3 regions of the Solibacillus sp. FSL H8-0523 genome follow, and region 2 is predicted to be linked to each of the others. Evidence: predicted binding sites of a transcription regulator. Region 2 holds the regulator's gene; each other region holds the start of a gene.
What was found. Region 2 encodes Rex, which represses fermentation and respiration genes when NADH is low (regulators of the CRP and FNR family bind a similar motif). Its sites were predicted from a motif close to TTGTGAAATATTTCACAA; they were not measured.
Positions count from the first base shown of each region.

Region 1: a site for Rex is predicted at 4,228-4,245, ahead of NSQ62_RS17600 (formate/nitrite transporter family protein). Genes of this name have one in related genera too.
Region 3: a site for Rex is predicted at 6,460-6,477, ahead of yeiL (transcriptional regulator YeiL). Genes of this name have one in related genera too.

Region 1 is NZ_CP150291.1:3,509,566-3,520,406, reverse strand. Features, by position in the region: gene yhaM (3'-5' exoribonuclease YhaM) at 82-1,017, shown strand; gene NSQ62_RS17610 (MFS transporter) at 1,621-2,877, opposite strand; gene serC (3-phosphoserine/phosphohydroxythreonine transaminase) at 2,947-4,041, opposite strand; gene NSQ62_RS17600 (formate/nitrite transporter family protein) at 4,345-5,121, shown strand; gene NSQ62_RS17595 (zinc ribbon domain-containing protein YjdM) at 5,229-5,564, shown strand; gene NSQ62_RS17590 (peptidylprolyl isomerase) at 5,607-6,458, opposite strand; gene NSQ62_RS17585 (YjcZ family sporulation protein) at 6,601-6,714, shown strand; gene NSQ62_RS17580 (hypothetical protein) at 6,786-6,971, opposite strand; gene NSQ62_RS17575 (DUF3267 domain-containing protein) at 7,000-7,542, opposite strand; gene NSQ62_RS17570 (HTH-type transcriptional regulator Hpr) at 7,689-8,261, opposite strand; gene NSQ62_RS17565 (YtxH domain-containing protein) at 8,442-8,813, opposite strand; gene NSQ62_RS17560 (HIT family protein) at 8,947-9,366, opposite strand; gene NSQ62_RS17555 (ABC transporter ATP-binding protein) at 9,516-10,265, shown strand; gene NSQ62_RS17550 (ABC transporter permease) at 10,249-10,841, shown strand, end outside.
Region 2 is NZ_CP150291.1:3,816,852-3,827,692, reverse strand. Features, by position in the region: gene NSQ62_RS19115 (hypothetical protein) at 1-306, shown strand, start outside; gene NSQ62_RS19110 (ABC-F family ATP-binding cassette domain-containing protein) at 352-2,292, opposite strand; gene NSQ62_RS19105 (redox-sensing transcriptional repressor Rex) at 2,445-3,077, shown strand; gene tatA (twin-arginine translocase TatA/TatE family subunit) at 3,178-3,399, shown strand; gene tatC (twin-arginine translocase subunit TatC) at 3,417-4,238, shown strand; gene NSQ62_RS19090 (type II CAAX endopeptidase family protein) at 4,335-5,060, opposite strand; gene groES (co-chaperone GroES) at 5,255-5,539, shown strand; gene groL (chaperonin GroEL) at 5,651-7,282, shown strand; gene NSQ62_RS19075 (S-layer homology domain-containing protein) at 7,914-9,284, shown strand; gene NSQ62_RS19070 (alpha/beta fold hydrolase) at 9,380-10,126, opposite strand; gene NSQ62_RS19065 (LysR family transcriptional regulator) at 10,322-10,841, shown strand, end outside.
Region 3 is NZ_CP150291.1:2,853,280-2,864,120, reverse strand. Features, by position in the region: one part of gene NSQ62_RS14240 (IS3 family transposase) at 1-655, shown strand, start outside; gene hisA (phosphoribosylformimino-5-aminoimidazole carboxamide ribotide isomerase) at 710-1,462, opposite strand; gene NSQ62_RS14230 (ATP-dependent RecD-like DNA helicase) at 1,613-4,126, shown strand; gene NSQ62_RS14225 (NupC/NupG family nucleoside CNT transporter) at 4,509-5,720, shown strand; gene yeiL (transcriptional regulator YeiL) at 5,765-6,433, opposite strand; gene NSQ62_RS14215 (3-phenylpropionate MFS transporter) at 6,541-7,689, shown strand; T-box leader at 7,744-7,951, shown strand; gene alaS (alanine--tRNA ligase) at 8,017-10,686, shown strand; gene NSQ62_RS14205 (IreB family regulatory phosphoprotein) at 10,801-10,841, shown strand, end outside.

The sequences.
Region 1 (10,841 bases), 310 kb from region 2:
GTAGCGCGGTCTTTTACTCGGTAACATTTGCATATACATGTTACAATAAATTGTAATAGCGTAATAAAGGAGTGGTTGTTTGTGAATGGAATTACGAAACTTCAACCTGGGGATCAAGTCGATCAATATTTGTTAATTAAAGAAGCAAAAAAAGGGGTAACAACAGTCGGGAAACCGTTCATGTCACTTGTATTACAAGACCGTAGCGGGGACATTGAGGCGAAACTGTGGGATACAAATGAAGAGCATGAAACGTTATACTATGCCCAAGCAATTGTAAAAGTTGGTGGCGAAATTCATGATTACCGTGGGAAAAACCAGCTACGTGTGAAACAAATTCGTCCAGTACGTGAAGAAGAGGGCGTTACGATTGGTGATTTACTGCCAACTTCAGCTGTTCCAAAAGAGCAGCTACTTGAAGAGTTAATGCAATATTTCTTCCAACTGCAAAATCCAAACATTTCACGAATCACACGATTTTTAGTGAAAAAATATCAAGAGCGTTTAATTATTTATCCGGCAGCAACGAAAAATCACCATGATTATGCATCAGGCTTAATCGATCATGTTGTGTCAATGTTGAAATTAAGTGAAGCGATATGTGATTTATATCCAACATTAAACCGCGACCTGTTGTATGCAGGTGTGATTTTACATGATATCGGTAAAGTCATTGAGTTAAGTGGTCCAGTTGGTACGATGTATACGGTAGAAGGCAATTTACTTGGTCATATTTCGATTATGGTCAATGAAATTGGTCAAGCGGCAACGGAATTAAATATCGAAGGCGAAGAAGTGATGTTACTGCAACATTTAGTCTTATCACACCATGGTAAAGAAGAATGGGGTAGCCCGAAAAAGCCAATGATTCAAGAGGCCGAAATTTTGCATTACATCGACAATATTGATGCGAAAATGAACATGCTAACGCGTGCGCTTGATAAAACAAAGCCAGGAGAATTTACAGAGCGCTTATTCCCACTGGATAACCGTTCATTCTATAAGCCTACAATTTAACCAACGAAATAAGCATGGATTCCAGTTAAATAGGAGTCCATGCTTATTTTTATTTTCATAAGAAGAATTTAGTTTGCTTTTCTAAGAAAGTTTTACTGTTTTGATTGGTGGGCTACGGCAAGACAGCGATAAAGCCACGTGATACGTGTCTCTATCACTGCCTTTATTGCCGTTTGCGAGGCCCACCAATCGCAAAGTGTTGCGCTCAGTATAAAGTGAAGAGCGAGAAAACCAGCCGCTTGCGCTAACGCGAGGCTGCAGAGAGCGGAAATGCTCGGATGTGCCTATAGGTAGTACTATGTAAAAAAAGATTCTTTTTTTACAGAAGTGCTCTTTATACCAAATTAGAGTGCCGCGTAGCGAAGGGTGAGCCACGAAAAGATCCGCTTCAACGAAAAGAGTTGTACGGAGCGCAGGGGCCGACTTCTAGAGGGTCAGCGTGCGCGGAAAATCCACTATTGATGCCGCCGTTAGAGGCATCAATAGTTAGTTGGAGCCACGCCCTCAGAAAAGCGTGCCCCGGAGCGCAGTACAACGGACTCAAGCCTAAAATCACCTTGCTTCAACGCGATTACACCCGTAGCGTAGCACGGATTCTGCACTTTACTTTTGCAGAGTGACTGCAGTTGGCTGTTTTTTGATCACAATAACAAACAAACTAGCAATCAAGCAGAATCCGCCTGCTAGTAAGAAGGCGATTTTGTATGAGCCCATTGCTTCAAAGACCACACCGCCAAAATAAGCCGCCACAGCAGCCCCTACTTGGTGAAAGGCGACCATCCAGCCGTACATCATGGCACTTTTTTCGAGTCCAAAGCGTTGGCGTGTTAAGCCGATTGTTGGTGGAACGGTGGCAATCCAGTCCAGCCCATAAAAAATCGCAAAAATCATGAGCCATGTAGACGAGCCACTAGCTAATGCAAACGGTAAGGCAAGGAGCGAAAACCCACGCAGTGAGTAATACCAAAACAGGAGCCAGCGATTATCAAAACGGTCCGTTAGCCAGCCGGATAATGTGGTACCGATTAAATCAAAGACGCCCATAAACGATAGCATGGCAGCGGCGGTAACAACCGGAATGCCAAAGCTAATACAATACGAAATAAAGTGGGTGCCGATGAGTCCGCTTGTCGATAATCCGCAAATAAAGAAGCTCCCGGCTAGTAGCCAAAATTCCTTCACCTTCAACCCTTCCACTAAAGCGTTTAACGCCATTTTAAAAGGATTCCCAACTTGTATGCGTGCAGGTTCAGTAACTTCTTCATTTCCATAAAGCCCAATATTTTTTTCGCTCGGATAATTCCGCATAAAGAGCGCGATAATCAGTAGCATGACTATGCTTAATATGAAAATTAAAAAAATCGCAGTTTGCCATGAATAGCGATCTACTAATGTTGCAAGGACAGGCAGTAAAATAAGCTGTCCGGTTGCCGTTGCGGCGGTTAAAATACCAACTGCTAAGCCGCGGCGTTTCACAAACCAACGATTGGCAACCTGTGTACTGAGTACGGTTAAAAAGAGTCCAGAACCAATGCCCATCATGACACCCCAAATAAGGATGAGCTGCCATTCTTGTTTCATGACAAATGTGCAGGCAAGGGCAATGGATAATAGTAGCATGGAGCCAAGCATCATACGTTTTAGCCCGTATTTTTCAACGAAAGCCGCCATAAACGGACCGGAAAAGCCATATAAAAATAAACAAACCGCAAAGGCAAGGGAAATCGAAGGACGACTCCAGCCAAAGTCCTGTTCAAACGGGTCGATAAATACCCCGGCCGAGGAACGAATAATACCGGCAACGATAATTGAAATGAATGTTACCGCTAAAATAATCCAACTATAATGCCATTTTTTCAAAGCGACACCTCCGCATATAGACAAAAAATGCCCCCACGTGAGGGAGCATTTTTCAAGTTGTAAAATCGATTATTGATTGTCTTGCTGGAATTTCACCATGAAGTCTGCAAGTGCTTTACATGCTTCAACAGGTACTGAATTGTATGCTGATGCACGGCAGCCGCCAACTGAACGGTGACCATTTAATCCAACGAATCCAGCTTCTTTTGCTTCAGCTAAGAATTTTTTCTCTAATTCTTCGTCTGCTACACGGAATGTAATGTTCATTAATGAACGAGAATCCTCTGTCGCATGACCGTAGTAGAAGCCGTTTGAGTTGTCAATTGTATCGTAAATGTATTTTGCTTTTTCTTCGTTACGTTTTTCGATTGTCTCTAATCCGCCTTGCTCTTCCACCCATTTTAATACCTCACCTAACATGTAAATTCCGAATGTTGGTGGTGTGTTGTAAAGTGAGTTGTTTTTCACATGAGTTGCGTATTGTAACATTGTTGGAATGTCTGTGTTTGCTGTTTCTAGTAAATCTTTACGTGCGATTACCACGGTTACTCCAGAAGGACCAAGGTTTTTTTGAGCACCCGCGTAAATCATCGCGAACTTACTAATATCTACTTTTTTCGATAAAATATCAGAACTCATATCTGCGATTAATGGAATATCTGTTGTCGGGAACGTTTTCCATTGTGTACCGAAAATTGTGTTATTTGATGTTAAGTGAACATAGGCCGCGTCTTCGTCGACAGTGATGTCAGATAGGGCAGGGATGTTTTTATAATTATTTTCTTTAGTGCTTGCTGCTTCAACTGGCGTCCCAAAGAATTTTGCTTCCTTGAATGCTTTTTCAGACCAAGCGCCTGTTTGAATGTAGCTTGCTTTTTGACCTTGAGCTAAGAAGTTCATCGGGATCATTGTGAATTGAAGACTTGCGCCGCCTTGTAAAAATAGTACTTCGTAATTTTCAGGAATCTCATAAAGTTTACGTAAGCGTGCGATCGCTTCGTTATGTACCGCTTCAAATGTCGCGCTACGGTGACTAAGCTCCATAACTGACATGCCTGTGCCTTTAAAATCAACTAACTCGGCTTGTGCTTTTTGTAAAACCTCAAGTGGTAATGCTGATGGACCTGCATTAAAGTTAAATGCGCGTTTTGTCGTAACTGTCAATGGAAACACTCCTTGTGTAAAGTAAAATAATCTCTAAATTGATAATATACTCTTTTTCTATAAATGTGGGAAAATTCGTGAAATTATTTTACTTAAAAACAAAAAAGAGCAGAACTCATGACATATTCACGAATTTCTGTATTGAATGAAATAGAAACGTTCGTTTTTAAACGATAATTTTATAAAGTGTTAAGTGATTCACATATGAATGTTAAGAAAAAGACTGTTTTCAAACATTCACTTACATGAAGCGCGTATCTTGTTATAATTTAGGAGACATCTATAGGAAATGAGGTAGTCTAATTGAATGAAACATTTCAAGCGATTGCAGCAATGGCACACAAGAAAGTAAAAATTTTAGAGCGCAGCGTATTTAGTTACCTTATGCTCGCCTTTTTCGGGGGGCTTTTTATTGGCTTTGGAATGCTAACCTTTATCGTCATCGGAGGCATGCTCACACCAGCAGAAGTACCGTACATTAAAATTGTACAGGCTGCGGTTTTTGGTATCGCGCTTTGTATGGTCATGCTTGGCGGGGTGGATTTATTTACAGGTAATAACCTCGTGTTACCCATGGGCGCACTTGAAAAACGCATTTCGTGGTTTAGTGTTATGAAAGTATGGACTGTGAGTTACGGTGGGAACTTTGTTGGAGCCTATGTTTGTGCATGGTTACTCGTAATGACCGGCTATGTCGTTGGTGATTTGGCGATGTATGTGGAAAAGGTGACCGTGTTAAAAACATCTGCTAGCTTTAGTGAACTTTTATTTCGCGGCATTTATTGCAACCTCCTTGTTTGTTTGGCGGTGTGGTGTACGTATCGTGTGAAAAGTGAAGGGGCGAAAATCGCGCTAATTTTTTGTTGTATTTTCCCATTTATTTTAGGTGGCTTTGAGCATAGTATCGCAAATATGATGTTATTTTCAGTAACAGCACTTATCCCACAAGGCGCAGCGTTTACAATGGGAGACTTTATACATAATTTGATTCCTGTAACTATCGGCAATGTCATTGGTGGCGCATTATTAGGTGTGGGACTATGGTTAACAGAAACCGGAAATCGCATCGATCATTTATAAGAAAAGTGCTTTAGTTTTGTAGAATTCGTGTAGATTAATGAGCTAAAGTTGTTTCTAAGCGGGAAGTATGACAGTATGGAAGGGAATAACTACTGGAGGTATGTAAAATGGAATATCCGAAATGCCCACAATGTGGCTCTGAATATACGTATGAAGATGGTGCAAACTATGTGTGCCCTGAATGTGCACATGAATGGCCACAAGCTGCAGAAGCAGTAGAAGAAGAGGGCTTAGTTGTCCGCGATGCAAACGGCAATCTATTAGTAGATGGCGATGCAGTAACGGTGATTAAAGATTTAAAAGTAAAAGGTAGCTCATCTACATTAAAAATTGGTACGCGTGTAAAAAATATTCGTCTTGTAGAAGGCGATCACAACATTGATTGCAAAATTGATGGTTTCGGCGCAATGAAATTAAAATCAGAGTTTGTTAAGAAAAACTAAAAAAATGCGGAGTCCACATTCGGACTTCGCATTTTTTTTTGCTTATTCAGCTGAAGTCATATTTTCAAAAGCGCCTTTTAAGTCAGCGTCTTTTACGTCAACTTTTGCTTCTTTGATTAACTCAGCCATTTTTGTGTTCCAGTCGCCTTTAGTAGCAGCGATCGCTTCACGGATTTCTTCTTTTTTATCTTCTAATGAACCGTAGTCTTTTACTTCACGTTTGTCCAATACTTGGATGATGTGGTAACCGAAGTCAGATTGTACTGGTTCAGAAATTGCATCAATTTCTAATGCGTAAGCAGCATCGTTAAACGCAGGTACCATTGTTCCCGTAGAGAACCAACCTAGGTCGCCGCCTTTTTCAGCAGAACCAGTATCTGTTGAGTTTTCTTTAGCTAATGTTGCAAAATCTTCACCAGCTTTTAGTTTTTCAACTAACTCTTTTGCTAAAGCTTCGTCTTCCACTAAGATATGACGAGCATTTAACTCTTGAGAAGATTGGTCGTAATAGTTTTGAATTTCTTCGTCTGTTACGTCAACATCCATCGTTGCTTTTTCTTGTAATAAGCTGAAGCGGATGTTTGTTTTTAACATATCTTCTGTTAAGTTGCTTTGTGCTAAAGCTGCTTCGTAGCCTTCACCATATTGTTCTTTAACAGTTTTTAATTCTTCTTCAATCTCTTTGTCTGTTACTTCATATTTGTCGTTCAAGATTTTTTCGACTACCACTTGTTGTAAAAGCTGATCGCCGGCAATTTCCTTGATTGAGTTATAAAAATCTTCTTGTGTGATGTCACCAACGCTTGTTGAAACGACAACTTCATCACCAGGGTTACTACATGCCGCTAAACCTAAAGAAGCAGCGAATGTTAATGCTAAAAGTGTTTTCTTCATTTTTAAATACGCTCCTAACTGAACTTTAAAATCACTAGTTACTATAACATAAACGATTTAAAAACAAAATGGTTGCATATCAAAATTGCCTAAGTTTTACAAAGGAGCGTGCATAGGATAAAAGGAGAAAGGAGGTGAGCGTATGAGTGGTGGCGGTGGCTACAATGGTGGCGGAGGCGGCTACGGTTCAGGTTTTGCGCTATTAGTCGTATTATTCATCCTATTGATTATCGTAGGAGCAGCGTTTATTTACTAGGTTATGTAGGTAACACAAAAGGTGATGCACAAGTGCATCACCTTTATACGTAGTAATGTTTATTTGACGAGTTAAACAGCGAGTAAAACTTCCACATACAGGCTAACTAATAAAATGGTAATCAGTACATTAATTGTGCGGAAAATTTTAGGTTGTTTTTCTTCTGGAATTTCACGACGCATACATAGGGCAGCCGTCATTCGATTAATTTGGAATAAGTATATTACTGAAAATAAAATGACAATAAGTAGTAACAAATTTATTCCTCCCCTCTAAGCAAAAAAATTAAAAATCAAGTGGTACTAAAATTTCATATCCTCTTGGTGTCTCTTCAATTATAGCATTGTTTGGTGCGGACTTTAAATTTTTGACATATAAAAAATCCATTAAACAAATACTGCAATGATAAGCAAGCAATGCACTGAAATAATGCGCATAGCCTGGTACAAGAAATCCACCAACGATAAAAACGGTGTTTAATACCAAAAACGGCGTTACTAACGCGAATACGTAAGCCCATTTTGGAATGCCCGTTTGCAGGCGCATACGAATAATTGGTACAAAATGATACTGAATCTTAAAGCGAAAGACTAGTGAATTCTTGTATTGAAATAACGCAAGATAATGCAAGAATTTATGAACAGGATAAATCAAGGGTAGTACTAAAAAGACTAACCATAAATAATGATCAATATGCCGTCCAGTAAAATTAAAGCTAAACGTAATATATGAAAAGCAAAACACGAGAACGAACAGGATGATTGCAAGTAAATAAAGCCGTGTTGTTCCATATTCGCGTTCGATATTAATGGTTTTCCAGCAGTGCACAAGCAACCTCCTAAATGTAAGTGATAAATCATTTACTAAGTTTATTCATTAAATCTATAGGCGTAAACATGTTATAAAAAATTATACTATTTTATGGACAAAAAAAGAAATGTCATCACCTGTAATGAGGACATTTCTTTAGTCTATTATAAAGTTGATTCTACAGTAGACCCGATTTTTTTGCCGGATTCATCAATTGTTTCTTTGAAATTAAAGAATGAGCGCTCAAAGATTTCGATAAAATCATCGCCATAAATGTTACGGATCACAGCCATTACATCTAAAAATTCTGGGAAGCGACCATATAATTCTTTTAGCGGTAACGCGCCTTGTAAAATCGTATGTTCTGTGTCGTGGTAATGGTCATACATACGTAAGATTAACTCCGAACCTGCTGGTGTTAACTCAACATATGTATTACGTTTATCTTCATCACGTTTTGAGAAAGTGAGTAATCCACGCTCTTCTAACTTTTTTGAGAAGTTAAAGGCAGTAGATACATGCATGACGCCGAATTTAGCTACATCCGAAATTGAGGCGCCTTTTAGGTGGTACGAAATCCATAAAATGTGGTGCTCGTTAATGTTTAGATCGAAAGGCTTGATCCAAGTTTGCCAATCTTTTTCGATAGCTTTCCAAAGAGCTTTTGATAATTGTGCGACTCTTTGGCTAAATAGCATAGCCTCTCTTTGCGAGTATAAATCTTCTGTCAAAGCAATCACCTTCTTCTTTCATTTATCATTTAAAAATATTATAGCAATAAAAGAAAAAAGTTTAAAGTTAGAATAATTGAATAATTAAATCTTGGTTTAAAAATACTAAAAAATGATATTTATGGAATTTTTATTGCGTATTTTTCTGGAATTACTAGTAATAAAGAATCAGCGATGAATGACTATTCATTGCTCTTGTTTTTTACCTTGAGGAATATTTTTCTCGATTTCTTTAATAGAATTCTGTAAACCCTCAATTTCTTGTTTAAGTTTTTCGGTTTCTGGTTCGATTTCTGTTTTAAAAGTAGTGAAGTTATCCTTCAATTCATTTATTATACTCGGCATATTATTCTGCGCTTCAGACATTAACGTCATAATGGATTGTTTGACGTTGTTCAATTCGGTTTGTACATCTTGCATTTTTGATTTGGCTTGCGTGGTATTACCTGCGATATTTTGACGTAGCTGTGAACCTGATTGTGGGGCAGAAAATAAAACAGCAACAGCTCCGCCGACGATTCCTGTTGTTAACCCTAAAAGAAATGATTTTGCTTTCATAAATAGACTTCCTTTCTATATAGCTTTCCTGAATACACTCTTTTCCATCTTCTACAGTTATTAAACCATGCTGTTAGGCAAATAGTTAAAAAGGGCGGTACTAAAAGTGTTTGCTTTTGGTACCGCAGATTAATTATAGATTTTTTTTAATTTGTGCTGAAATGTCTGTTAGCACATCTGTTGGGAACTCTGCTTGGCGGCCATTCCATTCTACTTTTAGACCATCTGTTTCATCATAGCGTGGTACTAAATGTAAGTGGTAGTGGAATACTGTTTGACCAGCTGCTGCACCGTTGTTGTTAATTGTGTTCATGCCAACTGGATTGAATGCTGCTTTGATTGCATTGGCCACTTTTGGCGCCGCTGCATATAAGTTGCGTGCAACGTCTTCTGACATTTCAAAAAGGTCCTTGCAATGTGTTTTCGGAATTAATAATGTATGGCCTTTTGTTAAAGGCATAATGTCCATAAATGCATACACATGCTCGTCCTCATATACTTTTAAGCTTGGGATGTCTCCGGCGATAATTTTGCAAAATAAGCAATCACTCATCATTAAGCGCTCCTTTTATGTGATATTTTCCTTCATTTTATCATAGAAAATAGGGTTCATCACCATAAGTTGGGAAGAAAAAGACGCATTCAGTGTTCAACTGCAATTGCTTTTGATAAACTAAAATTTAGAAAAAAGGAGTGACCACTGTGACGATTTTACAATTACAAAATGTAACAGGCGGCTATACGAAAAAACCTGTTATTCAAGATTTATCATTTGAAATTAACAAAGGCGAGCTTGTTGGCCTAATTGGCTTAAACGGAGCGGGGAAAAGTACGACGATTAAGCATATTATCGGAACGCTACTACCACGTGCAGGGGAAATTCGTTTAAACGGTGTGACGTTAAAAGAGGATCTGGACAAGTATCGTTCAAGCTTTTCGTACATTCCAGAAACACCTGTATTATATGAAGAATTAACATTAAAAGAGCATTTAGAATTAACGGCAATGGCCTATGGATTAGATGAAAAGACATTGAAGGAGCGTTCGGAAGGTTTATTAAAAGAATTCCGCATGGAAAAGCGCTTAAATTGGTTTCCGTCACATTTCTCAAAAGGGATGCGTCAAAAGGTCATGATTATGTGTGCCTTTTTAGTTAATCCGAGTCTCTATATTATTGATGAGCCATTCGTTGGCTTAGATCCGCTTGGAATTCAGTCGCTGTTAGATCAAATGGATGCGAAGAAACGTGATGGGGCTTCGATTTTAATGTCGACGCATATTTTATCGACTGCTGAAAAGCATTGTGACCGCATTATTTTATTACATGAAGGCCGTGTGCGTGCGCAAGGAACGATGGATGATTTACGTAAGGCGTTTCATATGCCAACTGCCACACTTGATGATTTGTATATTGCTATGACAAAGGAGCAAGACAATGAACAACATGCATAGTGTTTGGGCGAAGCGCTTCACGCACTATATCGGCGAAGTGATGAAATACATGCGCTTCATTTTTACAGGCCATATCGCCATTGTGCTTGTGTTTATTGTTGGTGCGGGAGGCTATCAATATAGTGAATGGTTAAAAGTTGTCGAGCTGGATTTCCCTGCCGAGTGGCTCATTGCGATTATTGTTGGAATCGTTGTGGCGTTTAGCCGACCGGTGACGCTTCTACGCGAGCCGGACCAAGTGTATTTACTGCCACTTGAAAGCCAAATGATGGGCTACTTCAAAAAGGCGATGAATTGGACATTTTGGTCGCAAGTACTGGTCCCTGTTGTACTGATAATTGTGGCGATTCCATTATTAAAAGCGGTGACGGATTTATCTGCTTTTTCAATTTGGGTTACAGTATTATTTGTGGCGATTTTAAAATGGCTTAATGTACAAGCAGAGTTTTACTATCGGTTTGCGAATCGTGGACATGCGGTGCTGTTCGATCGTTTAGTACGTGCGGTTATTTCAATTTTAGCTATTCAAATGTCATTAGCATCGGGCTTTATGGGGGCAGGATTTTTAGTAATCCT
Region 2 (10,841 bases):
CTGAGCTGGTCTGGCAACGGGCTCTTTTTGGCCTCGTTTGGAGGAATCTTTGTTATTTTGGCTTTAATTTTTTATCCGCTGGCACTTGTATATGGTAGAAGCCAGATGATTGATGTTTTTCAGAGTATCCGTATTGGGGCGAGGCAGCCATTTCGGGCACAAAAAGCAAATTCGCCGTGGCAGCCAATTATTGCTATGGTAAATACGGTTGTAGCATTACTAACACTTGTGTTCTTTGGTTGGATTTACGGTGCCTATACGGCCTATCAAAAACTACAAATGTTAAAAAGCTTTCATGTGAAATAATAAAAGGAGAACGCCACAATAATTGTGTGAGCGTTCTCCTTATTTTTATAATTGATCTAATTCGTCATTGAGTTCAAGCCATTCCATTTCGAATGTCTCGTGCTGATCTTTTGTTTGTGATAGCTCTGTTTGGATTGCTAACGTTTTTTCGTGATCCGAGAAAACTGCTGGATCGCAGAGCTGTGCCTCGTATTGTTTGATTGTTTCATCAAGGGTTGCCATATTCTTTTCGATATCTTCAATAGCGCGACGAATTTGACGTTCGCGTTTTTTTGCATCCTTATCAATCGTAGACGTTGATTTTGTTTGCGGGCTAGGCTCTTGTGATTTTGAACCTGTTGCAGCAGCCTTCATCGCAGCTAATTCCTCAAGCTCTTGTTTTTTCTCTACGTAGTAATCATAGTCCCCTAAATACTCAAATGAGCCTGTACCAGACAATTCTACAACCTTTGTTGCAATTCGGTTTATGAAATAACGGTCATGCGAAACGAATAGCAGTGTGCCAGGATAATCGATTAATGCATTTTCTAAAATTTCCTTGCTGTCTAAGTCAAGGTGATTGGTCGGCTCATCTAGCACTAAGAAATTTGATTTTTGCATCATGAGTTTGGCTAAAGCTAAACGGGCTTTTTCACCGCCGGATAACGAGTTGACTGATTTTGATACGTCATCACCACTAAATAAGAAATTCCCTAAAATACTGCGAATATCTTTTTCGTTCATTAAAGGCCACTCATCCCATAACTCGTTTAACACGGGCTTGTTGGAATGGAGCTTTGCTTGCTCCTGATCGTAGTAGCCGATTTGAACATTAGTACCATAGCGAATCTCCCCTGAAAATGCGGCTAAATCTTTCACAACGGTTTTTAGTAAGGTCGATTTGCCGACACCGTTTGGACCGACTAATGCAATGCGGTCTTCGCGGAATACGCGCATCGTAATATTCGATGAGATTTCTTTGTCGGGGTAGCCGATTGCTAATGCATCGATTGATAATACGTCATTTCCGCTTTGGCGTTCGATAGAAAATCCGAAGTTTGCACTTTTTTCATCGCCATCAGGAGAATCCATCCAATTTGTTTTTTCTAATACTTTACGACGAGATTGCGCCATTTTTGTTGTCGATGCACGGGCTAAGTTTTTTTGAACAAATGTTTCAAGTTTAGACTTTTCATCCATTTGGCGCTCATACATTTTTAGATCACGCTCGTAATTTTTTGCCTTTTCATCTAAGTAGGCACTGTAGTTTCCGACATACTTACTAACCTTTGTACGTGATACCTCGTAAACGGTAGACACGACTTGGTCTAAGAAGTAACGGTCATGTGAAACGATTAAAATCGCGCCGTCATAGCCCTTTAAATAACTTTCTAACCAAGACAATGTTTCAATATCTAAGTGGTTTGTGGGCTCATCTAGGATTAGTAAATCAGGCTTTGATAGTAATAGTTTTGCAAGTGCTAAGCGTGTACGCTGACCACCGGATAATGATTGGATGGGCAAGGCATAGTCGGCAGGGAAAAACTGCATCCCGTGTAGGACAGAGCGTGTGTCGGCCTCGTACTGATAGCCACCTGCATCTTTGAAATCATGTTGTATTTGGTCATACTCTGCCATCACGCGACCGTATGTTTCGCTGTTTTCGTAAACGTTCGGGTCAGCCATTTGCTGTTCGAGTTGACGTAGTGTTTGCTCTTGTATGCGCAAGTTATCGAAAATTGTCATCATTTCGTCCCAAATAGATAAAGCTGAATCAATGCCAGCATGCTGCTCTAAATAGCCAACACGAACATCTTTTGGAATAATAATTTCGCCTGAGTCATAGCTCATTTGACCAGCGATAATTTTTAATAATGTGGATTTCCCAGCACCGTTGCGGCCTACTAATGCCACGCGGTCACGGTGTTGAACTTCAAGTTTGACGCCGCTTAAAATTTCATCGGTAATGAAGGATTTATATAATTGATTTACTTGTAGGACAATCATGTTTACACCTCAGTTTCTACTATTTAGTTTAAAGGATGGACACGCGGCGTGCAACGATGGATACTTTACTTGAGGCTAGTAGTTTAGTAAGATTAATTTGCTTAAACTTAAGGCTTGAAAACGATTTCCAATTGTAAGTAGGAGGAGAATGTGTGAAACCAGAAACAAAAATTCCACAAGCAACAACGAAAAGACTTCCTCTGTATTATCGATTTTTAAAAAACTTTGCAAATGAAGGTAAAAAACGCATTTCATCACAGGAATTAAGTGATGCAATGAAAATAGATTCGGCTACGATTCGCCGTGATTTTTCTTATTTTGGTGCACTCGGTAAGAAGGGCTATGGCTATGATGTGCCCTATTTAATCGAATTTTTCCGTCAAACTTTAGATCAGGATGAGGCGATGAATGTCGCGCTAATTGGGGTCGGGAACTTAGGGAATGGCTTATTAAAATACAATTTCCAAAAAAACCACAATACACGTATTGTCGTGGCATTTGATTCAAAGGCACCTTTTGAAGGAACGATGATTAGCGATATCCCTGTCTTTCATCCAGATCGTTTAGAGGAAATGTATGAGGAGTTTAGCGCGGAATTAGCTATTTTAACGGTACCTTCACGCTCGGCGCAAATGATGACAGACCGTCTAGCGAATATGAATGCAAAAGGCATCTTAAACTTCACACCAGTGCGTCTATCGGTACCAGATTCGATTAAAGTAATGAATATTGATTTATCGGTAGAGCTGCAAGCGCTCATCTATTTAGTACGAAATTCAGATTAATAACAAATTAGTAACAAATTGTTCACATTACCATAAATGGCAATTTATCGTTAATTACTGTAAAATGTACATAATAATAGAGGAGGTGGCTATAGTGGAAATGCATTTAAGTGCGATTACACCTGTAAGCCTAATTATCATCGGTTTGATTGCATTATTGATTTTTGGTCCAAAAAAATTACCATCTTTAGGCCGTGCCATGGGTTCGACTTTACGTGAATTCCGTAGTGCCACTAAAGGATTAACAGATGACGAAGATGATCACACGACGAAGAAATCGGTCATTGAACATAAAGATAACGAAAAAACAGACGTTAAGTAAATTAAGGATGTCTTAGTATGAATCCACAAGAATTAACCGTTGTTGAACATATGGAAGAACTGAGAAAGCGCTTATTTTTTGTAGCGATTTTCTTTGTCATGGCCCTTTTTGCAGGGTTCTATAGTGCAAAACCGATTATACGATACATTCAACGCAGCGATCTTGCTGCGAGTTTTACATTGAATGCCTTCAGTCCGGGAGATCCGTTAACTGTGTATTTACAAGTGACCTTCATTGTCGCGGCAGTGATCGTATCGCCGATTTTGCTTTATCAGCTATGGGCATTTATTACGCCAGGCTTGCATGAGACAGAACGCAAGGCAACATTAAAATACATACCTTATGCGTTTATTCTTGGTATTGGTGGTATGGCCTTTGCCTACTTTGTTTTATTCCCGTTTATTATGCGTTTTATGATGGATTTGTCAGGTGATTTAGAAATAACGCCAACAATTGGTATTAATCAGTTTTTCTCATTTTTACTTAAACTAATCGTGCCGTTCGGTATTCTATTCCAATTACCAGTGGTGACCTTGTTTGTGTCCCGTTTAGGGCTCATTAATCCAAAGCTTATGATTAAGTTCCGTAAATACGCGTATTTCGTATTAATCGTCATTTCTGTGCTACTTGCACCGCCTGATTTAGTATCGAACATCATCATTGCGATTCCGCTCTTTATTTTGTATGAGGTGAGTATTGTTATTTCTCGTATGGGTTATCGTAAATATGAAGTGGCTGAAAAAGAGCGCCAGTTAGCGGAGGAAGAACGTGAGCGTGAGTTGCAAGTAGAAGCGCTACTTGAACAACAGCGTAAACAAATGGAACAATTAAATAGTTAATAGAGAGCGCTATCGTTGAGGTAGCGTTTTTTTTATGAAACAACAAAAGCCCTAGAAATTTTACGTAGTGTAAAACTTCCAGGGCTTTTTCAGTTGTTAAACTTGAAATTTATCGGCATTCATTTGTATAAATGTGACGAAGCCGTTTAGTAATACGTGCGCAATGATGGGTGTAATTAGACGCTTTGTCTTGTGGTATAAGAAGGCAAAAATCATCCCACAAATCGTATATAACAGAATGTGCGTAAAGTCCATGTGAATGGCAGCGAATACTACAGCACTCACAATGCTTGCAATCCAGAAGTTATAATTTTGAATAATAGAGCCGAAAATCACACGACGGAACACCAATTCTTCTAAAACAGGACCTAAAAATACAATGGCAATGATCATGATAGGAGCCACTTTTGTGACTTCCATAATCGATTCTGTGTTTTCTGAGCCTACTTCAATGCCGAGTGCGAACTCAATATAAGCGCCAATGCTTTGCCCTAAAAATACGAGAAAGAAACCAATGACTCCCCAGCCAATTGATTTTCCTAAAGGCATCTTTTCGCCGCTAAAGACATTCCAAAAACTTTTATTTTTAGCAATAAGAATAAAGCTTACAACAACGGCAACCATAAATGAAGCGGTACTCCACCAGCCAGATAATTTAATTAACTGCTCATCGGGTGTTCCAGAAAATAGTGTCAGTAAGGCATTTTTTAAGTCAGGAATGAATATAAGTAAAAATACGGATAATTGACAAATAATATAAGTCAATAACACATAAAAGGCCGTCTTTTGTGTTTTAAACTTAGGAGAGGAAACGTTCGTCACAGCATAAACCTTCTTTCTATATATAGTAACGTTCAAAGGTAATTCTTCTATATTGTAGAGGAATTTCTAGATAAAACAAAATTTTTTAGCGCACATACTTGCAAAAAAATAGGGAATTCATTAAAATTAGTAATGTGTTAGCACTCGATTGATGAGAGTGCTAAAAAGAACAAATATTTAGGAGGTTGTTTCAATTGTTAAGACCATTAGGAGATCGCATTATTATCGAACTTGTAGAAGTAGAGGAAAAAACAGCGTTCGGTATTGTATTACCTGACTCTGCAAAAGAAAAGCCACAAACTGGTAAAGTTGTAGCTGTAGGTACGGGTCGCGTTCTTGACAACGGAACTCGTGTAGAGCTTGACGTAAAAGTAGGCGACGAAATCATCTTCTCAAAATTCTCAGGTACCGAAGTGAAGTACGACGGCGTAGAATATTTAATTTTACGCGAAAGCGATGTACTCGCTATCGTCGGTTAATTTAAAACGAAATTTAAACTTGCAGCTAGTTCTTACATAGTATGTTGCTAGCTGCACATCCATTTAAAAATAAATTCTAAAATAGAGCGAACAATTAGGAGGACATACAATATGGCAAAAGATATTAAATTCTCAGAAGAAGCACGTTCATTAATGGCGGCTGGTGTTGATAAATTAGCAAACGCTGTAAAAGTAACATTAGGGCCAAAAGGTCGTAACGTAGTGTTAGAAAAGAAATTCGGTTCACCACTTATTACAAATGATGGTGTATCAATCGCTAAAGAAATCGAATTAGAAAACCCATTTGAAAATATGGGGGCAAAATTAGTAGCAGAAGTAGCGTCAAAAACAAATGAAATCGCTGGTGACGGTACGACGACTGCAACGGTTTTAGCACAAGCGATGATTCGTGAAGGTCTTAAAAACGTAACAGCTGGTGCAAACCCTGTTGGTATCCGTAAAGGGATGGACAAAGCTGTAGCAGCTGCTTTAACAGAGCTACAAGCCATTTCTCGTCCAGTAGAAAACAAAGAGTCAATCGCACAAGTCGCGTCAATTTCTTCAGGTGATGAAGAAATTGGTCAATACATTGCAGATGCAATGGAAAAAGTGGGCAACGACGGCGTTATTACAATCGAAGAGTCGAAAGGTTTCACAACGGAACTTGACGTAGTCGAAGGTATGCAGTTTGACCGCGGCTATCTTTCACATTACATGGTATCCGATACAGATAAAATGGAAGCGGTTCTTGATAACCCATTTGTTTTAATTACAGATAAAAAAATCGCGAGCATTCAAGAAATTTTACCGGTGCTAGAGCAAGTGGTTCAACAAGGACGCCCAATTTTAATTATTGCAGAAGATGTTGAAGGTGAAGCGTTAGCAACACTTGTTGTGAACAAATTACGCGGTACATTTAACGCCGTAGCGGTAAAAGCACCTGGCTTTGGTGATCGTCGTAAAGCAATGCTAGAGGACATCGCGATTTTAACAGGTGGTCAAGTTATCACACAAGACCTAGGCCTTGATTTAAAATCAGCAGATCTTACTTCGTTAGGTCGCGCATCAAAAGTCATTGTTTCAAAAGACAACACAACAATCGTTGAAGGTGCTGGTAACACAGATGCCGTAGCAGGTCGTGTGAACCAAATCCGTGCACAACTTGCAGAAACAACTTCAGAGTTTGATAAAGAAAAATTACAAGAGCGCTTAGCGAAATTAGCTGGCGGTGTGGCAGTGATTAAAGTTGGTGCTGCAACAGAAACAGAATTAAAAGAACGTAAATTACGTATTGAAGATGCATTAAACTCTACACGTGCAGCAGTTGAAGAAGGAATTGTATCAGGTGGTGGTACAGCACTTCTAAACGTATACGGCGCGGTAGTAAAAGTATTAGACCAAGTAGAAGGCGACGTAGCAACAGGCGTAAAAATTATTTTACGTGCGCTAGAAGAGCCAGTGCGTCAAATCGCTGAAAACGCAGGTTTAGAAGGTTCAATTATCGTGGACCGCTTAAAACGTGAAGAAATCGGTATCGGCTTCAACGCAGCAACAGGCGAATGGGTAAACATGATCGAAGCGGGTGTAGTAGACCCAGCGAAAGTAACTCGTTCAGCATTACAAAACGCTGCATCAGTAGCTTCACTGTTCTTGACGACTGAAGCCGTTGTAGCAGACATCCCGGAATCAGGCGGCGGTATGCCAGACATGGGTGGCATGGGCGGCATGCCAGGAATGATGTAACTTCCACGCGGCAACGCTTTTGTTCCTTTTTGAAAACAGTTCCATACAAAGTTACACTTCGCATCATTTTATTGATGCGAGGTGTTTTTTTTCTTCTTTTCGTACGAGGTCACATGGCCCCTGCCAACTCATAGTCAGCTACTAAAATATCCAACTCATTTTCTAAAACTGAATAGAATTCTTGCGCTAATTGATTTAAAGTTCATTTCATCAACCACTTATCCTGTAAATACCCAAAATTAGATTAATAACAGAACTATTTTACTTATTTTAAAAATGATTAAAAATAATCATTTTTATATTAAATGTTAGGTTATTTGATTTATTTCAAGGGATAACTCATTAGTTGGAACAGGAAATTCATTCATAAGTTAAAAGTTATTTATTATTAAATGGTATTTTTATATTATTAGAGTTGAAATCCAATTCGAAATATCTTTTTGAATTTATGTTTAGAAAGTATATTAATATAGCGGCATTTCACTCGAAATCGTGTAGCCAAAAGGGGAAAATATATATTAGAAAAACAAAGTAGCTCATTATGTGTTATATATTTCTATTTTTATCAAAATTTTGTTTTATATAACTTTATAACTTATAATATGAACAAGTCATATTTAGGAGGTTTTAGATGAAGAAGTTTAGTATAGTAGCAGCATTTATATTAATGTTACAGCTCATATTACCCGTAACAATCCCAGCACAAGCAGAAGAAAGTGATGGACTAAATTATTTAGCATTAGGTGACTCACTTGCTACAGGTGTAAATGAATTAAATGAACTTGGTTTAGGTTATGCCGATTTTATTGCGAAGGGCTATTCTGATGACCCGGCAGCAATCCATTTTAATAAAGGGTTTTCTTTGCCGGGTTATACAACGGTAGATGTGCTAAATGATATTGAAAAAAACGTAACAAAGCCCATTTATGATTTAAATGGTGTGTCGCAAAAAACAGCAACGATTCACCAGGCGATTAAAGAAGCCGATTTTATTACATTAAGCGTTGGTGCCAATGATGTCTTAAAAAATGTGACACGCTCTGAATCAGGTGCGTTTTCATTTGATGCAGCAGGTGTTTTAGGGAGCATTCAACAAGTATCAACGAATTATGAAAAAATCTTCAAAAGTATTTATGCGTTAAATCCAGAAGTAGATCTAATTGTAATGGGGTTATATAATCCATTCCCACATATTCAAGATTCGGCGATTCAAGCGCAACTAAATATGCTTGTTACGACAATGAATAATTCAATTAAAGCAGTAGTAGAAGCAAATAGCGGGATTTTTTCTGAAGTGGCACCGTTAATTGCTGAAGATGTTGCAGTATTTTTACCGAATCCAAACAATATTCATTTAAGTGAAGCAGGCTATGAAGTAGTTGCTGAAAAAATGATGGAAGATTATTTCGCAGCAATTTTAGCGGATTTAGAAGAAGCACTAATTGATGAGCCAGTAAATGAAGCACCATTTACAGATATCGCTAATCATTGGGGCAAAGATTATATTAATATCGCGTATGCAGATGGCTTTATAAAGGGCTATGAGGACGGGACATTTAAACCAAATACAAATATGACACGTGTGGAAGTGTTATCGGTTATCGCACGTGCTTTTGAGTTAGAAGCGACGAAGCCTGCACCATTTAAAGACATTAGCAATTATACACAGCAAACACAAAATGAAATTGCCGCAGCGTATGAAGCGGGATTAGTACGTGAAAATGAAGGTTACTTCAATCCTAAAGGGGAAATTACACGTGCACAACTTGCATTAATTTTAATGCGTTTGTCGAATAATTTGGCAGGGGAAGCATATGAACCAGAAGTGATTGCACCGTTTAACGATATTAAAAATTATGACCGTGAAACACAAGTTGCAATTACATTTTTATATGATATCGATGTTGTACAAGGTACAAGTGCAACAACTTTCTCACCAAAAGGTAATTTGACACGTGCACAGTTCGCAAAAATTTTAGTATTAACCATGTCAGAGGAATAAGAAAAAGCGGTAAATGGACGGGGATCCATTTACCGCTCTTTATATATCATTGCAAAAACGGGGATTTTTGCAAGGGGACACAATACAGTGTTGCCTTAATTTTGCCATTTTAAGCCTTCAAAGAAACGATAAATTTCTTCAAAAACTAATTCACGCTCTTTACCTAATGTTAAAATATGACCAGAGTTAATGAATGTTTTAACAGATTTAATGCGGGAATTTACTGAACTATAAATGAGGTCAGCACTCTCGCAGTAATATTCGTCATCTTCTAGACCACGTAAAATATGAACGGGCGTCTTGATTACATTTAATTTTTCGCTTGTTTCGTTAATCATGCTTTGTAAATAATTTAATGAAGGCATTTTCACGAGCTCTGCGATTTTTGTACGACTATCGATTGCTTCGTCGTATGTACCTGATAATTTTTTATAATTGATTGCATAATCAACGATGCGATTTTGCAAACTATCTGTAGATTTTGAACTTGCAGGAGCAGACATTGTAACAATCGCTTTTGTTGGACGTTCTTCACCAAGCTTTAACGAGAAAATTCCACCAAGAGATACGCCGGCTACCGCAATTTCTTCGTAGCCACGATTTTTTAACTCATCGTAGCCTTCGATTACACTATTCCACCATTCAATAGGGTTTGATTGAATTAATAAGTCAGGGCCACCTCCATGTCCTTTATATAAAGGCGCATGTACAGTATAGTTACGATCAGCTAAATATTTTCCTAAACGTTTTACATCATTGGTATTGCCAGTAAAACCGTGTAATAAAAGTACGGCACGTTTACCAGCTTCAATTGTAAAAGGTTTGGGCGCGATGAGTTTCATTGTCTTTTAGACTCCTTTGTGAAGTGAATTATGTCAATTTTGTATATTTTTTATAAAAACTATTGAAAATTAAAAATAATTTTGATATGAAAACTTGCTGCTATCGATTATTATAAAGCTATTAATACATAAGTACAATTTATTATTCTTATTGTTTTGATTCAAAAAAGTTATGAATGATGTGAGGTATGAAAAATGGAGATGGAACAGCTTCAATATTTCAAAACCGTTGCTACAATGCAACATATGACACGAGCAGCGGAGGTTTTAGCGATTTCCCAACCGGCGTTAAGTAAGTCTATTGCTAGTATTGAGCAACAACTTGGCGTGCCATTATTTAGCCGTGAAGGGCGCTCGATTTATTTAAATCGTTTTGGCGAGCTTTTTTTACAAAGTGTCGACATTATCTTAGAGGAATATGAGCGGATTCGTGAGGAATTTGAGGATATTATTCGCCCAGGTTCAGGTGAAGTTTCGTTTGGTTTTATTCATACATTAGGGATGGAAGTCGTTCCAGAATTAATCGCAGCAACAACGAAGCAATTTCCGAATATGCAGTTTTCGCTAACGCAGGCAACCTCATTAAATTTATTAAAGCGTTTAGAGGAAGGTGCTATTGATTTATGCCTTTCACAAAAAATTGAATCAAAAGTAATTGATATTGAAACAGAAGAGCTATTTGTTGAGGAACTATTTGTCATTGTTCCGGTGACAC
Region 3 (10,841 bases), 960 kb from region 2:
TCGTGATGAGCTAGCGAATCGTGGGCAAAAAGTGAATCATAAGAAAGTACAGCGACTCATGAAAGCGCTCGGTTTAAAATGCATCGTGCGTATGAAAAAATATAAGTCGTATAAAGGGACAGTAGGTAAAATTGCGCCAAACATTTTAGAACGTAACTTTATAGCTGAAGCGCCAAATGAAAAGTGGGTAACAGACATTACAGAGTTTAAATTGTTTGGCGAAAAGCTTTATTTATCGCCTGTATTAGACTTATTTAATGGCGAAATCATCACGTATACAATTGGCTCAAGACCAACGTATACTTTGGTTTCGGAGATGTTGGAGAGGGCGTTAGAACACTTGCCAGAGGAACACCAGCTCCTGATGCATTCTGACCAAGGTTGGCATTATCAAATGAAACAGTATCGTCATACGCTTCAAGCACGAGGAATTGTGCAGAGTATGTCTCGTAAAGGGAATTGTCACGATAATTCCGTAATGGAAAACTTCTTTGGCATTATGAAATCAGAATTTCTTTACTTGAAGGAATTTGAAAATGTCGAACAGTTTAAAGAAGAGCTAGAAAAATACATGAGTTACAATACAAAACGAATCAAGGCAAAATTAAAACTGAGTCCGGTAGAATACCGAACTCAGTTTACTCAAGCTGCCTAGATGAAATAACCGTGTCTAACTTTTAGGGGTCACTTCAAGCTCGTCGTCTTTTTATTATTTGCAATACGCTACAACTGTATGATAATCTAAATCCCCACCAAAAATGGATAACGCACTGCCGATTGTGACATGTAATTTTCCATCAGCAATCAGCTCGAATTTTTTCAAATCGTCAAGTGAACGCACACCGCCTGCATACGTTGTCGGAATTGACGTCCACGCGGCTAAATCACGCACCAATTCTTCTTGCATACCACTACGTTTACCTTCTACGTCAACTGCGTGAATCAATAATTCATCGCAGTAGTTTTCGATTTGTTTAATCGATTCGGCGTTTACTTCAAAATCACTAAATTTCGTCCACTTATCGGTTACGACAAACCATTTGTCGTCGCGCTTACGACAGCTCAAATCGATGACTAATTTTTCTTTGCCTACTACCGCCACTAATTTTTCAAGGCGAGCTTGGTCTAGCATGCCATCATGGAAAATATAAGAAGTGACAATAACATGGGACGCACCGGCTTCTATGTATTTATTTGCGTTGTCGGCCGTAATGCCACCGCCAACTTGTAAGCCATTTGGATACGCCTGTAATGCGCGGATGGCTGCTTGTTCATTACCAGGTCCAAGCATAATAACGTGGCCACCTGTTAACTTGTTTTGCTGGAACAACGATGCGTAATACGATGCATCATGCTCTGACGTGAAATTTTCTACCACTTCTTTGTCCTTGTAGCCAAGAGTACTACCGACAATTTGTTTTACTTTTCCATCATGTAAATCAATACACGGTCTAAATTGCATAACGTCACTACCTTTACATAAATAATAGTCCTATCATAACATTTTAACGCACTGAATTAATAGAAAAATCAGACGTGCAGATCCGAAAGACAGTATAGGTGCCATATGGTAAAATGGCGTTACGAAGAAAAAAGAAAGTGTGGCATGAAAATGGCGGAAAATCTCAATTTATTCGAGCTAAATAAAAACTTTATTTTAGGTCGCCCCATCGTAACAATATTTCATAATGCAACGAATATGTACTCCATTGTTCGTGTCAAAATTCAAGAAACGAATATCCAGCATGAGGAAAAGGAAATTATCGTTGTTGGCTATTTTCCAAAATTAACGGAAGACGAGCTATACCGCTTTACCGGGCAAGTAAAAACCCATCCAAAATACGGACTGCAGTTTCAAATTGAAACATTTGAAAAGGAAGTACCGACAACCGAGCAGGGCATTGTCCATTATTTATCCAGTGACTTATTCACAGGGGTCGGTCGAAAAACAGCCGAAATAATTGTCGAAAAGCTCGGACTCAATGCACTCACAATTATTTTAGAGGACGCGTCTGCGCTTGATGCCGTTCCGCGTTTGTCAGCTGAAAAGAAGTTACACATTCGCCAAACGATTGAAGAAAACTTAGGGCTTGAGCGTGTGATGGTTCGCCTGAATGAATGGGGCTTTGGTCCACAACTGGGAATGAAGATTTATCAGGCGTATCGCGAGGAAACGATCACGCTATTAACTGAAAATCCGTACCGTTTAATTGAAGAGGTTGAAGGGGTCGGCTTTATTCGTGCAGATGAACTAGGCTCCAAGCTAGGTATTACCGGTAATCACCCAGATCGTATTAAGGCGGCGATTTTTCATGTGCTAACACAGGCGGCGCTGTCAGAAGGTCATGTTTACTTAGATGCCGAAATGGTGTTACCGCAAGTGAAATCGATGCTTGAGCAAAGTCAACGTATTGAAATACCATATGAAGCGATTTCACAAGCTGCAATCGACATGCGTGAGCAATCGAAAATTTGCGGCGAAGAAACGCGTATGTATTTGCCTTCCCTGTATTTTAGTGAGGTTGGCATTGCGAGTAAAATTAATGAACTGAAAGAAAAAAATAAATTAGCGCAAAATTTCTCGAGTGACGAAATTCGTAAAGCGATTGGCGATATTGAAGAACAATATGAAGTAACCTATGCACCAACGCAAGCCCAAGCGATTGAAACCGCGCTCAACTCAGCGGTTATGATTTTAACAGGTGGCCCAGGTACGGGGAAAACTACGGTTGTGCGCGGATTAGTTGAAGTGTATGCAGAGCTACACGGCTTATCGCTAGATCCGAAAACGTATGCGGAAAAAGAAGAGCCGTTTCCCATTGTGTTAGCGGCACCTACAGGACGCGCCGCGAAACGGTTAGCAGAATCAACGGGCTTACCCGCAATGACAATTCACCGTTTACTTGGATTTAACGGTCATGAAAAGGATGAGGAGACTGAGCGTGAGGTAGTGGGACGTCTTATTATTATCGATGAGATGTCAATGGTCGATACATGGCTTGCCCATCAGTTACTAAAAGCATTACATGAAGATGTACAAGTTGTGTTTGTTGGCGACCAGGATCAGCTACCGCCTGTAGGTCCAGGGCAAGTATTAAAGGACTTACTCGGTTCACAACAAATTCCTATCGTCGAATTAACGGACGTCTATCGTCAAGCGGAAGGCTCAACGATAATCGAAATGGCGCACCAAATTAAAAAAGGGATTGTCCCAGATACATTAACGGCAAAAACGTCAGATCGTTCGTTTATTCAAGCGGCGGGTGCCCAGGTGACGAGTGTAGTCACGCAAGTTGTCAAAGGGGCATTAGCAAAGGGTCAGGCCATTCGTGATATTCAAGTGCTTGCACCGATGTACCGAGGTCCGGCTGGGATTGATAATTTAAATAAAGAAATTCAACAGCTCGTGAATCCAAATGATGGGACGCGAAAAGAGCTTGTGTTCGGAGATACGATTTACCGGATTGGTGATAAAGTATTACAGCTTGTCAATCAGCCAGAAAACAATGTATTTAATGGGGATATGGGGGAAGTCATCGCTATTATCCGTGCAAAAGAAACTGTAGAAAAGCAAGACCTCCTTGTTGTGTCATATGATGGTATTGAAGTGACGTATCAACGACCAGACCTAAATCAAATTACACTTGCCTATTGCTGTTCGATTCATAAATCACAAGGCTCAGAGTTCCAAACGGTGATTATGCCAGTTGTGCGCGGTTATTCGAAAATGCTACGACGTAACTTACTTTATACAGGTATTACGCGTGCTAAAAACTTTTTAATTTTATGTGGGGAACCAGACGTCTTGGCAAAAGGACTCGCAACGACCGATGATTTAATGCGTCTAACGACATTAAAGGCACGATTAAATCCGGCATTAGTAACAGAAGTCACTGTAAATTCTGTCGCAGCAGCTCCGCCTGTAACACAACAAAAAGAACCTTCAGAAACAAAGCCACAGCCAGCCCCAAAAGAGCCAGCTTCAGAACAGCTCGGCTTATTGAATACTGTAGATTCTCATAAAATTGGTGAAGCACTGCCGACGCAACTAACGACGGAAACAGCACCATACATTCATCCACTAATTGGCATAGATGGTATTTCGCCATATGATTTTAATGAGTAAATACTTGAAATTAAATCCAGTAAATTCTTCGCGTGCACTCGAAGAATTTACTGGATTTTTTATACTTTTTAAAGTTGTAACACATCGTTGTAGTAAATAAAACGCATAAAAGTAATCTTTGTAAACAAGTAAAAAGTGAAATGAGTTAGATAAATTCGACTTCGTTCGACAAAAAAGTTTGAATCTTAGTTTATTTGGGGTAGAAATTTAAGATGAAACCGTCGAATTATGTCGTAAAAATCAGAAATTTTATAAAAAACTATTAATTAATGTTATAGAAATGGGTATGTTAGTATGAAAAAAACTAATATGACGTCCGAAATCGGATGTCAGTAAATGTAAATGAAAAGGTTTTCAAAACTAAAAAAGAGGTGCACATACAGTGGATTACATTTGGGGTATCATTGGTATTCTTGTCGTGATCGGTATTGCGATCACGTTGTCAAGCAATCGTAAAGCGATTCAGTGGAGAATCATTTTATCAGGTTTAGTCGTACAACTTATTTTTGCTTTTATCGTACTGAAATGGTCAGCAGGCCGTGAAGCATTGATGAAGCTTTCAGAAGGTGTACAAAAATTAATTAGCTATGCGAACGAAGGGGTAACTTTCGTATTCGGCGGCTTAGCAAATCCAGATAACGTAGGATTCGTATTTGCGATGAGCGTATTAACAATTATTATTTTCTTCTCATCTTTAATCGCAGTTCTTTATTACTTAGGAATTATGCAATTTATTATTAAAATTATTGGTGGTTTCTTATCAAAAGTATTAGGAACTACAAAAGCAGAATCAGTAAACGCTGCGGCTAACATTTTCGTTGGTCAAACGGAAGCGCCACTTGTAATTCGTCCATTCTTAAATAAAATGACGAAATCGCAAATGTTCGCAGTAATGACAGGTGGTCTTGCATCTGTATCGGGTTCTGTATTAATTGGTTATTCATTATTAGGTGTTCCTTTAGAATATTTATTAGCAGCAAGCTTCATGGCTGCACCAGCCGGTTTAATCATGGCGAAATTAATGATTCCAGAAACAGAAGAAGTGAATGAGGACGACTTCAAATTAGAGCGTAACTCAGAAGCGACAAACGTAATTGATGCAGCGGCTCAAGGTGCATCAGATGGTATGAAATTAGCAGTTAACGTTGGAGCAATGTTATTATGCTTCATCGCATTAATCGCCTTATTAAATGGTATTTTAGGCGGCGTATTTGGTATCTTCGGTTTAGATAACGTAACATTAGAAGGTATTTTAGGTTATGTCTTTGCTCCACTTGCGTTTGCAATCGGTGTTCCTTGGGAAGAGGCAGTTCGCGCGGGTTCATTTATCGGTCAAAAATTAATCTTAAATGAATTTGTTGCATATTCTAACTTCGGTCCAGTGATTGGTGAATTATCTGATAAAACAGGTATCATCATTTCATTCGCACTTTGCGGTTTCGCAAACTTAAGCTCTATGGGTATTTTAATCGGTGGACTTGGTGGAATGGCACCAGACAAACGTAGCTTGATCGCTAAACTTGCTGTAAAAGCAGTAGTAGCGGGTACGTTAGCATCATTATTATCTGCTGCAATCGCAGGTATGTTCTTATAATTAGTAAAGGCTATTTGAAGGTGCAACTTCAAATAGCCTTTTTTTTAATACTGAATTTCCGAGGCTAATTGTTCCAGTGTTGTGCGATTTGATAAAAGGTAACCACGATTTTGTTTTGTTAAATAGCCAGCTTCGGTAAACTGCGCTAGAACAAAAAGTAAGTGGCGGTAAGATACGCCTAAGTATTCACATACCTCGGTATGCTTTTCTTTGTAAAAATCATGGTCAGATGACAGTAATATAAATGAAGCGAGCCGGTTTTCAAGTGGATACGCTTGGTTTTGTGTATATTTGGCGGTCATATTTGTCGTTTTTGAACTTAGAAACAGACAGAGCATTTTTAAAAACACGGGATCAGTTAATAGTTTATCTTTCACATCACGGAACGGGATCACAAGGCAAATCGTTTTTGTGACGGTTTGAATCCCTTTTGAATAGCGTGCTTCGTTTAATAATTCAATTTCACCCATAATGGTAGGGGACGTTAAAAATTCGATTAACGAGATTTTGCCATTTTTATGCGTAATGTAAAGTTTCGCTTTGCCTTCTACCATGTAATAAAGCGCTTCAGGATAGGACTGCTCGTAAAATATATATTCGCCTTTCTCAAATTCATATACCTGAATAAATGGTGAAATATCAAATGAAAAAAAGTGAGAAATCGGGTAGTTCTGTATATAATGAATCGCTTCATCATGTGCTAACTTTCTCAAAGTATAATGCAACTCCTAATTAAAAAATATGAGATATCTCACATTATTGTAAAATGTATCGTGCTAAAATTCAATGTATTAGAATTTGTAAAAAAGGAAGGTTTTGTATGAACGAACAACGCTGGTTAGCGAAGAACTTTTTTATGTTTTTTGCGACTTGGGGTATTTTTATTGCTTACTGGACAGGTTGGCTGATCAATGATAAAGAGCTTTCAGTTTCAGACGCAAGTATTATTATGGGTTTCGGACTCGTTGCACGAGCGATTTCGACGATGTTTATTTTCCCGTATGTCTCAAAAATTATGAGTAATAAACATGTGTTAATATTTTTTACGCTTACATCATTAATTGTCACGATTTTATATATTCCGGTGAATTCATTTGCAGGTCTATTTATTATTACGATGTTATTTAGTGTGTTTTATCCAGCGCTTTTACCAGCTGTAGAAAGCAGTGCCTCTACATTAATGCAGCATGGTAAAGTACATTATGGTAAAGCACGTTCACTGGGTTCATTTGGCTATGTGGTTGCGGTGTTAATTATTAGTATGTTAACTGGCGTTTACGGTGAGCAAACGATTTTATGGCTGATGATTTTAGGGTTAACAGCATTACTCATCATTCAATTAATGCCAGCACCACCAATGTTAAGTGTTTTACCGAAGCAGGAAAAATCAAACTCCATTTCGATGAAAGACTTGTTTAAAATGAAAAGTTTTGTCGTTGTTTTAATTGTAGTGATCTTACTGCAAGGGGCACACGCATCGTATTACAACTATGGTTATATTTATTTACAAGAATTAAATGTCAGTGCCTTTTATATTGGCATGATTTTAAATGTCGCGGTCATCTTTGAAATTTTATATTTCTTAAAAGCAGACACATTTTTAACAAAGTGGAAGCCATCTTCATTACTTCTATTAGCAGCAGTTGGTTCGACATTACGCTGGATTTTAGTTTACGCGTTCCCGAATATGCCAGTATTCGTTGTATCGCAAGCACTACATGCACTGTCGTTTGCAATGGCGCACTATGCATTTATTCAGTACATTACAAAAGCATTACCGAAAGAACAAATTCCTAACGCACAGGGCATGTATTCCGCTTTAGCGATGAGCTTAAGTGCGGCGCTTTTGACGTTATTAGGTGGAGCGTTATACGAAATTGAACCGGGCTTAGCCTTCTTAGGAATGATCATCTTTACAGTACCGGCCATCTTCCTAATTATTTTTACGAAAAAACGTTTCGATTATTAACAAGTGGCGATTGACAGTAGGTTTTCATTTTTCTATAATAAACAAAGAATATAAATGAAAACGATGATGGAACAAGTACGTAATCGTAACCATGTATAGAAAGAGATTTCTTGGCTGAAAAAATCTCCATGACACATTACCGAAAGCTACTCCAGAGTGCAGCTAATTCCTGCCGTGTGCTTACGTTACAAGCATCTGAGATATAACGACTTATCGTTATAAATTAGGGTGGTACCACGAGCTAACAGTCTTCGTCCCTTTGTATGGGATGGAGGCTTTTTTTATTGGTATTTCCATCATCTTCAACATTACTAGGAGGAAAAACACATGACTAAAACATTGACAGCATCAGAAATTCGTCGTCTTTACCTTGACTTCTTTAAAGAAAAGGGCCACCACGTTGAGCCTTCAGCACCACTAGTACCTATTAATGACCCATCATTATTATGGATTAACTCAGGGGTAGCGACATTAAAGCCTTACTTCGATGGCCGTATTATTCCGGATAACCCACGTATTACGAATGCCCAAAAATCAATTCGTACAAACGATATCGAAAACGTAGGAAAAACAGCACGTCACCATACATTCTTTGAAATGTTAGGGAACTTCTCAATCGGTGATTACTTCAAAAAAGAATCCATCCACTATGCTTGGGAATTTTTAACGGATCCAAAGTGGATGGGCTTTGAACCAGAAAAATTATCAATTACGGTTCACCCTGAAGATGAAGAAGCGTATAACGTATGGCACGAAGAAATTGGTATTCCAAAAGAGCGTTTAATCCGCTTGGAAGGTAACTTCTGGGATATCGGTGAGGGTCCATCTGGTCCAAACTCTGAAATTTTCTATGACCGCGGCGAAGATTACGCATTCGGTGCACCAGAAGAAGAGTTATACACAGGTGGGGAAAACGAGCGTTACTTAGAAATTTGGAACCTTGTATTTTCTCAGTTCAACCACAACCCAGATAACACATACACACCACTACCAAAGCAAAACATTGATACAGGTATGGGCTTAGAGCGTATCGTTTCAGTTGTACAAAATGTACCAACAAACTTTGATACGGATCTATTCATGCCAATTATCGAAAAAACAGAAGAATTCGCTAATCGTAAATACAAACGTCCAGGCGAAGTGGATTTAAAAGAAATTTTCGGTTCAGCTGAAGATATTAACACACCATTTAAAGTTATCGCGGACCACATCCGTACAGTCGCATTCGCGATCGGTGACGGTGCCTTACCATCAAACGAAGGTCGTGGCTATGTATTACGCCGTCTGTTACGTCGTGCGGTACGTTACGCAAAACAAATCGGCATCGACAAGCCATTCATGTATAAATTAGTACCAACTGTTGGCGCAATCATGCAAGATTTCTATCCAGAAGTAACAGAAAAACAAGAATTTATCGAGCGTGTAATTAAAAATGAAGAAGATCGTTTCCACGAAACATTAGACGGTGGTTTAGCGATTCTATCTGAAGTAATGGACGCACAAAAAGCGAAAAATGAATTAGTTATCCCAGGTGCAATTGCTTTCAAATTATATGACACATACGGTTTCCCAGTGGAATTAACAGAAGAGTACGCTGAGGAAGCGGGCATGACAGTTGACCACGCTGGCTTTGAAACATCAATGGAAGCGCAACGTAACCGTGCACGTAACGCACGTGCAGACGTTGACTCAATGCAAGTACAAGACGGCGTGTTAGCCAACTTAAAACAACAATCGACATTCATCTATAATGCGGTTGCAGCACAAGCAACTGTTGCAGCAATCGTTGTAAATGGTCAAGAAACAAACACAGCTTCTGAAGGTGAGGAAGCATTAGTTATCCTATCTGAAACACCATTCTACGCAGAAATGGGTGGTCAAATCGCAGATACAGGTGTGATTGAATCAGATACATTCAAAGCAATCGTTAAAGATGTACAAAAAGCGCCAAATGGTCAACCATTACACACAGTTGTTGTGGAATCAGGTGAAATGAACGTAGGCGACGTGGCAACTGCAAAAGTTGACGAAGCAAAACGTAAATTAATCCTTAAAAACCATACAGCGACGCACCTTATGCACCGTGCATTAAAAGATGTATTAGGCGATCACGTAGCACAAGCAGGTTCTTATGTAGGTCCTGACCGTCTACGTTTTGACTTCTCTCACTTCGGTGGCGCAACAAAAGAAGAGCTTGCTCAAGTAGAACGCGCAGTAAATGAAAAAATCTGGGAAGATATTGAAGTAGTTATTCAAGAAATGGATATCGATTCAGCAAAAGCAATGGGTGCTATGGCATTATTCGGCGAAAAATACGGAGATGTTGTACGCGTAGTTGCGGTTTCAGATTACTCAATCGAGCTTTGCGGTGGCTTACACGTATCTCGTTCATCAGAAATCGGTATTTTCAAAATCGTTTCTGAAGGTGGTATCGGTGCCGGAACGCGTCGTATTGAAGCGGTAACGGGTAAAGCGGCATACGAAGCAATCAAAGAAGAAGAAGCAGTTCTTAACGAAGCTGCTGCATTATTAAAAGCAAACGCGAAAGACGTTGCAACTCGCGTTGCAACTTTACAAGCAGATTACAAAGAATTACAACGTGAAAATGATTCATTATCACAAAAAATTGCTAATGCTCAAGCAGGCGCGGTACTAGATGCAGCACAACAAATCGGTGATGTAACAGTACTTGCAACACGCGTTGACGCAAAAGACAATAACCAATTACGTCAAATGATGGATGATTTGAAAGAAAAAATGTCGAAAGCTGTTATCGTTTTAGGTGCAGTTGATGGCGAAAAAGTCATGCTTGTTGCAGGCGTAACAAAAGATATCGTAGGCGGTAATTACCACGCTGGTAACATTGTGAAAATGGTTGCAGAAGCAACAGGTGGTAAAGGTGGCGGTCGTCCAGATATGGCGATGGCTGGTGCGAAAGATGCTTCGAAGTTAGATGAAGCGTTAGCAAACGTATATGAGCATGTGAAATCTTTATAATATTGAAAAATTAGTTGAAGCATATTTGATGTGCTTGCGCGAATAAGTTATAATAGTAAAAACGGAGATGGGGTCTGACTCCATCTCTTTATTGCTGAAAGCGAGGTGCTGGTCTTGAGTTCTTTCGATCAAACAATGAAATTCAGTTTCTCTGA